2 regions of the Planococcus sp. NCCP-2050 genome follow, and region 2 is predicted to be linked to the other one. Evidence: a T-box and tRNA genes for the amino acid it is inferred to sense, from the RefSeq annotation. Region 2 holds a T-box; the other holds one or more tRNA genes.
What was found. The T-box of region 2 lies ahead of leuS (leucine--tRNA ligase). A T-box ahead of a tRNA ligase gene usually reads a tRNA of that ligase, here a tRNA-Leu.
Positions count from the first base shown of each region.

Region 1: it has a tRNA-Leu gene. The T-box ahead of leuS (leucine--tRNA ligase) is inferred to sense a tRNA for this amino acid. The anticodon was not compared.

Region 1 covers NZ_BRCX01000010.1:2,418-6,632, reverse strand. The annotation lists gene NFU07_RS17325 (C45 family autoproteolytic acyltransferase/hydrolase) at 1-799, shown strand, start outside; gene NFU07_RS17320 (C45 family autoproteolytic acyltransferase/hydrolase) at 836-1,888, opposite strand; tRNA gene NFU07_RS17315 (tRNA-Leu) at 2,213-2,296, opposite strand; gene NFU07_RS17310 (inorganic phosphate transporter) at 2,459-3,457, opposite strand; gene NFU07_RS17305 (DUF47 domain-containing protein) at 3,473-4,090, opposite strand.
Region 2 covers NZ_BRCX01000003.1:28,058-32,272, forward strand. The annotation lists gene NFU07_RS11705 (MDR family MFS transporter) at 1-223, shown strand, start outside; gene NFU07_RS11710 (CoA transferase subunit A) at 407-1,099, shown strand; gene NFU07_RS11715 (3-oxoacid CoA-transferase subunit B) at 1,118-1,771, shown strand; T-box leader at 1,816-2,021, shown strand; gene leuS (leucine--tRNA ligase) at 2,065-4,215, shown strand, end outside.

The DNA.
Region 1 (4,215 bases), on a different contig from region 2:
CCGCGAATTCGGCGGCTATTATTTGGAATACACGAGAAGCGGCTGTTCGATTTTTACAAGCAGCGCATACATGGTCCGCAATTACGACAGCTCTCCCGAAGGCTACGAAGGACGGTTTGCCCTGTACCAGCCGACAGACGGCGGCTATGCCACAATCGGACCGACCATGCAAATTACCGGCAGAACCGACGGGTTAAATGAAAAAGGGCTCGTCATGGGCTATAACTTCATCAATCGGCGCAATTCTGAAGACGGTTTTATTTGCAATATGATCGGCCGGTTGATCTTAGAGAATTGTGCAACTGTGGAAGAAGCGATTGAATTGCTGGAAGAAATACCACACCGCCGTTCTTTCAGCTATGTGCTGCTCGACCGAAGCGGGAAATCCGTAGTCGTTGAAGCTTCTCCACGCTCTGTCGTTGCACGCACTTCAAACGTTTCCACCAATCATTTTGAATTGCTGACAGAAGAAAACCGCTACCAGATGAAAGATTCGATTCGCCGTGAAGAAACCATTCGCACCCATTTAAACGAAGCAACAGATGCCTACAGCGCCTTTCGCAGATTGAACGATTTGGAACAAGGCGTCTTTTCGGAGAAATACAGCACGGCTTCCGGAACGCTCCATACCGCTTTTTACTTCCCGGAAAGCTTGGAAGTCGGTTTTGCCCTCGGTCCGAATCGCTTGCCGCTCCTGTTTGATTTTAAGAAATGGCTGCAAGGCGAACGACTGCTTGCTAAACGCATCAACGGAAAAATCGATACGAAACTGCCATTCCCGCATATGGCAGAAATGTAAAAAAAGCGCCCTCCACCGGGCGCTTTTTATATTTGCTTAAATAAACTGCTTATCCAAATGGGCAAAACCGATATCTGTATCGATCTCCCCGTAGATTTTATGTTCGGTGAGGTCTTCTCCCGCCAGCCATTTTTTGAAATCAAAAATTTCTGGTTCCTGATTGCCCCCTAAAGCAAACCATACCGTCAATTCTTTCGGCAAATAAGCAGATGTGTGGATGGTTCCTGCCCAGCTCTTATACAACTTTGAAAACACACCTTTATCTACATCATTGAACAGGCGAAAAGCCTGATAAGCATCCTGCGTTGCATCCGGCTGCTGCCTGATCGCATCCAAGCGTTCATACGAATCGTTTAAGTAATTCCGGTTTTCATGTTGTTGAATTTCAAAATGGTTGGTGCACGCCGCATCCTTCCTGACATCGACTGCTCTCGGGCTTGCTTCAATGATGGCAGACTCGCCGCTCTTATCTTGCACAACGTAGCTAAACGAACCGCGATGCGGAATTTCTTTTAAAAGTGCAACTGCTTCTTGAATCGTCGAACAAGTCTCAAGCATGATCCGGCCAATCATATAGCAGACAAATCCGTCTCCCGGCTGTTTCCGATGCGTGAAATTATACCCCATCGCAAAGCCCTTCTCATTCATGCCATCCATGCGCCCCGTTATGCGGGAAGAAGGCCCAATAAAGGCATAGCCGCCATCCGTTGGCTGAAACAGCAAAAAACGCCCTTCATAAGTCTGAGGATGGAAATCATAATTGCGGACCAAGAAGTCATCTCCTGTCACAATCGAACAGCCAGACGGCATCGCATCGATGCGGCAGCCTCCGAAATCCCTTAGCACTTCCTCCATCGGCAAATCCAAGCTTTCCTGAAGCCCAAGCAACTCTTCCCAAATCCCCGGAGCAAACTGCAAAAAGGCAGTTTTGGTTTCATTTACATCAATTTTAAATCTCGGCCGTTTCGCTTTCCATTGCTTTCTGCGGTTATCCAAAATAATGGATTCCCTTAACCGTTCTCCTTGCATCTTTCCAAACTCATAATGGCTGCCACGGAATTGAAAAATATCGCTATGTATCTGCTTCATAGGCTCCTCCTTCTGCTTTTAAACACATTTTCTCCCGTCATTATATCAAGCAAATAATGGATAAAGACAGGAATTGTGCTTTTTGCCGGTTTCTTTAATAGACTCATGGAGCATATATGCCTCTAATTCTTCTTTTAAGACACTTAACAGCTGCAGAAATACTTTAGTGGAATAACTCTTCCTATTGATTAAAAAGTGTTTCTACAGCAAGCTCCCAAGCTTTTCAGCGATAACCCTCTTCTTCTTCTTCAATAAAAGAGCATAAAAAAACACTTCTTGCATGAAGCAAGAAGTGTTTCAGCATCCGCTAAGCGGTGCAAAGTATACCGGCGGTCGGGGTCGAACCGACACTCCCGTGAAGGAACGGGATTTTGAGTCCCGCGCGTCTGCCAATTCCGCCACGCCGGCTTAATCGAATTGGACAAGATTTATCTTAACATAGCTTTTATAAATTGCACAAGCCTTTTTTGCGAAAAGTCTCATCATCCGTCTAAATACATAAGCTATGAAAGCCGCTGCCAAAGTCCAAAGAAAAACAGGGCTTTGAATATCAAAGTCCCTGTTTTTATTTTAAAGGAAAATATTAAGGATGAAATAGATGGCTGCGGCTAATGCTGCCGATATCGGCATCGTAATCACCCAAGTGATCAGCATCGTTTTACCGGTTCCCCATTTCACGCCTTTAAGCCGATGTGAAGCTCCTACCCCCATGATGGAAGAGGAAATGACATGCGTTGTACTAACCGGTAAATGAATGAATGTCGCTCCGAAGATAACGGCTGCTCCAGTCAAATCAGCAGCTACGCCATTGACAGGACGGATTTTCATAATCTTGCCGCCAACGGTCTTAATGATCCGCCATCCACCAACAGACGTCCCCAATGCCATTGCGGCAGCACAAGTAGCTTGCACCCATAACTGAATATCATCTGAAGATTGGTAGTTGTTGACGATCAACGCCATTGTGATAATCCCCATCGCTTTTTGTGCGTCATTCGTACCATGCGAAAATGATTGCAAAGCCGCTGTCGCAATTTGAATCAAGCGGAAGTTTCGATTCGTTTTCGTTAAATTATTATTTTTGAATACTACTTTAAAGATACTATATACAATATACCCCACAGCGAAAGCCAGAATAGGCGATAAAATCAACGCTTGGAGAATTTTTATAAACCCTCCGTAATTCAATGCTGCAAATCCTGCCGCTGCAATGGCAGCACCGGCGATAGATCCGATTAAAGCATGAGAAGAACTACTCGGAATTCCGTAATACCAGGTAACCAAGTTCCAAGTGATTGCAGCAAGCAAAGCGGCTAAAATCACCACCGACCCATTCGTCAATGTAAATGGATCAACAATATCCTTCGTGATTGTTTTTGCTACTCCTGTAAATGCCATAGCTCCGACAAAGTTCATTACCGCAGCAAGCATAATTGCATGACGCGGCTTTAAAGCTTTTGTAGAGACTGCAGTAGCTATTGAATTGGCTGTATCGTGAAAGCCATTGATAAAGTCGAATATTACAGCAAAAACGACAATTAAAACTGTTATTAGCAGAACCATATCCATCGGTCATCTTGCTCCTTAAGCGTTTTTCATGATAATAGACTCAAATGTATTTGCTACCTTTTGGCAATGGTCTGCAATTTCTTCAAGCTCTTCATAGATTTCTTTATATTGAATGATGCGGATCGGATCTTTTTCCGTCTGGAAGAGATGTTTGATCGCATGGCGTCTCGTCACATCACATTGGGACTCGTAATCTTTTATTTTAATGGCGTGCTCTCTCATAGCCGGCAATTTCTTAGCAGACATCAAATCCACAGCCGTTTCGATTTCAATCGTGCTGAGGCGGATCGCTTCTACAAACTCCAACATGAATTCATCCGCATTGACGATTGAATACATTTCAAACATTGAGGCAGTATGATCTAAACCATCTAGCACATCATCCATGCTCATAGCCAGTGCGAGAATGTCTTCTCTTTCAATAGGCGTGATAAAAGCGTTGTTCAAGTCCTGGATGACTGTATGGACATAATTATCGCCTTTTGTTTCATAATCTTTCATCGTATTGGAGAAAATCTTCAAATCACTGATTTCCCGCAATTTATAGTCAGCAAAATAAGCTGCACTCTCTTTTAAATTCAAAGCGATATCCCCTAGTAGAACTGCAAACTTATCTTTTTTCTTGAAAGCCATTTTCTTACCTCCGCTAATTTCTAAAATAAATTCAAAGCTAGATTATAATAGCTCTTTTTAATCTTTTTTAATAGAACTTTAATCCCAACTTTACAAAACCTTAATAAAACAAATGATTATGAATT
Region 2 (4,215 bases):
AAAAGGCCGTGAAGGATTTTACCAAGGCATTGTCAATAGTGTGGCAACCGGCGGCCGCATGGTCGGTCCGCTGCTCGGCGGTGTCATGGTTGACGTTTACGGGATGCCGGCATTATTTGTGCTTGTTACGGTTTTAGTCGCCATCGCCATCATTACGTCATTGCTTTATGACCGTCCGCTGAAAAAAGAGCAGGCAAAAAAATTACAAGAGAATTATAGTTGAATCGAGCCTAAAAGAAGGTCCAATGACGGGCCTTCTTTTTATATGGGCGAAAATGGCAGATGCAGTTATTCCTTTTGATTTAATCCCCCTATATTGCCTTTTCGTCCATACTTTGTTTAAATTAAAATGAAAGCGTTTTTATTTACATAATTCTGTCAATGGAAAGAACGGGGGATGGCTGAAATGAAACCGATTTATGGATCCGCACGCGAAGCGGTGGAACAGATTCAAGACGGCGCAACAATTATGGTTGGCGGGTTCGGGCTAGTAGGGATTCCGGAACAGCTGATTTTGGCGTTGGTCGACAAAGGGGTAACGGACCTGACCGTGATTTCGAATAATTGCGGAGTCGACGAGTGGGGTCTCGGGCTTTTACTGAAAAACAAACAAATTAAGAAAATGATCGGTTCTTATGTTGGAGAAAATAAGGAATTTGAGCGCCAGGTGTTGTCTGGCGAAATAGAAGTGGAATTGACGCCGCAAGGCACATTGGCTGAAAAGATGCGTGCAGGCGGAGCAGGGATTCCGGCATTCTTCACGCCGGCTGGAGTGGGTACGACGGTCGCTGAAGGAAAAGAAATCCGTGAATTTGACGGCAAAGAATACGTACTTGAACATGCGCTCCGTGCCGATTTCGCTTTAGTGCGTGCACATAAAGCGGATAAGATGGGGAATCTCGTATACAACAAAACAGCGCAGAATTTCAATCCGCTGGCCGCAGCGGCTGGAAAAATCACGATTGCGGAAGTCGAAGAAATCGTTGAAACCGGTGACATCGATCCGAATCACGTACAAACACCGAGCATTTATGTGCAAGGCTTATTGCAAGCGAAGCAGGAAAAACGCATTGAACGGTTAACGACCCGTTCTGTCTAAGAAAGGATGTGTGCAGCGATGGATAAAAACCAAGTAAGAGAAAGAATTGCGAGACGTGCAGAAAAAGAAATCAACGATGGAGACTACGTAAACTTAGGGATCGGGATGCCGACTTTAGTGGCTAATTTTATCTCGGACAACAAAAGCGTCGTGCTCCAGTCAGAAAACGGATTGCTCGGCATCGGGCCATATCCAACTGAAGACGAAGTGGATCCGGATTTGATCAATGCAGGCAAAGAAACCGTGACCACTATTAGAGGCTCTTCTTTTTTCACAAGCGCTGAATCGTTCGCGATGATTCGCGGCGGGCATATTGATGTTGCGATCTTAGGCGGAATGGAAGTTGCTGAAAACGGGGACTTGGCGAACTGGATGATTCCCGGGAAAATGATCAAGGGCATGGGCGGAGCGATGGATTTGGTGCATGGCGCCAAAAAAGTGATTGTCATCATGGACCATGTATCGAAAGACGGATCTTCAAAAATCAAAAAGCAATGTGACTTGCCGCTTACGGGGAAAGGCGTTGTTAATAAGATCATCACTGACCGTGCCGTTATCGAAGTGACGCCTGAAGGACTAGTGCTGACGGAAGTGTTCGAAGGCTTCAGCGTCCAAGATATCATTGATGCCACAGATGCGCCTCTGAATACAGAAAACGTGAAAGTGTCCTGAACTATTGCCAAAAAACGGCGGTTCCGCTAAACTAAAGATAATAGCAAACGACAGTGAAGAGGATCAGTAAATTGTTTTCATTCCGAAGAGAGCCGGCGGTAGGTGCAAGCCGGTGTTTGGGGCAATTGAACTCGCCTTGGAGTCCGTGTATGTGAAACCAAGTAAGATACACCGTTTTCCGCGTTAAGGAGTCAAGTTGAGCGAGCAATCGCTAATTTGGGTGGTACCGCGGGAAACTCCCGTCCCTTATTAATATGAGGGACGGGAGTTTTTATTTTGAGGAGGAATTTGAGATGACATTCAAGCACAAGACAGTCGAGAAGAAATGGCAGAAGTTCTGGGATCAGAACAAAACGTTCAAAATGGAAACCGATTTTGATAAACCGAAATTCTACGCATTGGATATGTTTCCGTATCCATCTGGAGCTGGGCTTCACGTAGGACATCCAGAAGGTTACACGGCAACGGATATTTTGAGCCGCGTAAAGCGTATGCAGGGCTATAATGTCCTCCATCCGATGGGCTGGGATGCATTCGGCCTTCCAGCAGAACAATATGCACTGGATACAGGAAACGATCCAGCTGAATTTACGGCGAAGAATATTGAAACGTTCAAGCGCCAAATCCAGGAACTTGGATTTTCGTATGACTGGGACCGCGAAGTCAACACGACGGATCCGTCTTACTATAAATGGACGCAATGGATTTTTATCCAGCTTTACAATAAAGGCTTGGCCTATGTAGATGAAGTGGCTGTGAACTGGTGCCCGGCACTGGGTACAGTCCTTGCCAACGAAGAAGTGGTCGACGGCGTTTCTGAACGCGGAGGACATCCGGTTGAACGCCGCCCGATGCGCCAATGGGTGCTGCGCATTACGGAATATGCGGACCGTTTGCTTGAAGACTTGGATGATCTTGACTGGCCGGAAAGCTTGAAAGACATGCAGCGCAACTGGATCGGAAAATCCGAAGGGGCAGAACTTGAGTTTGGAGTTGAAGGCACGGAGCATTCTTTCCGCGCATTTACAACACGTCCAGATACGATTTTCGGTGCAACTTATGCAGTGCTTGCACCGGAACATAAATTGGTGGCTTCCATTACGACGGCTGATCAAAAAGCGGCAGTCGAAAAATACATCGATGACGTGAAAACGAAAAGCGATTTAGAGCGTACGGATTTGGCCAAATCGAAATCAGGCGTCTTTACCGGTTCGTATGCAGTCAATCCGGTCAGCGGCGATAAAATGCCGATCTGGATTGCCGATTATGTACTGGCTACTTACGGAACTGGGGCCATCATGGCAGTTCCAGCACATGATGAGCGCGACTATGAATTTGCGAAGCAATTCGACTTGCCGATTGTCGAAGTAGTATCCGGTGGAAACATCGCGGAAGAAGCATACGCAGGCGACGGCGAATTGATCAATTCCGATTTCTTGAACGGATTGAACAAAAAAGAAGCGATCGCAAAAGCGATTGCTTGGCTTGAAGAACACGGGGTCGGCGAGAAGAAAATCACGTATCGCCTACGCGACTGGCTATTCAGCCGCCAGCGCTATTGGGGTGAGCCAATTCCAATCATCCACTGGGAAGATGGCACAATGACACCGGTAGATGAAAAAGACTTGCCGTTGACGCTGCCGATAACGAAAGATATTAAACCGAGCGGAACAGGCGAATCGCCGCTTGCGAATATCACCGAATGGGTCAATGTCGTCCATCCGGAAACAGGCATGAAAGGCCGCCGCGAAACAAATACGATGCCGCAATGGGCGGGAAGCTGCTGGTATTACCTGCGCTATATCGATCCGACTAACGACGAAATGTTGGCAGATCCGGAATTATTGAAGCATTGGCTTCCAGTTGATGTTTACATCGGCGGAGCAGAACATGCCGTCCTTCATTTATTGTATGCGCGTTTCTGGCATAAAGTGCTTTACGATCTTGGCGTTGTGCCGACGAAAGAGCCGTTCCAGAAATTGTTCAACCAAGGAATGATCCTTGGAGAAGGCAATGAAAAAATGTCGAAATCTAAAGGCAATGTGGTCAACCCGGACCAGATCATCGAAAGCCACGGAGCAGATACGCTTCGCCTTTACGAAATGTTCATGGGGCCGCTTGAAGCTTCGATTGCTTGGTCAACCAATGGCTTGGATGGGGCACGCCGCTTCCTAGACCGTGTTTGGCGGTTGTTCATCGATGAAGAAAGAGGCGCATTGAGTGCAAAAATCGTGGATTCAAACGACGGCAAATTGGAAAAAGTCTATCACCAAACCGTGAAGAAAGTAACGGAAGACTTTGAAGGGCTTCGTTTCAATACAGGGATTTCACAAATGATGGTCTTCATTAACGAAGGCTATAAAGTCGACGCGATTCCAAAAGAATACGTTGAAGGCTTTGTGAAATTATTGTCGCCAGTTGCTCCACACGTAGCAGAAGAACTA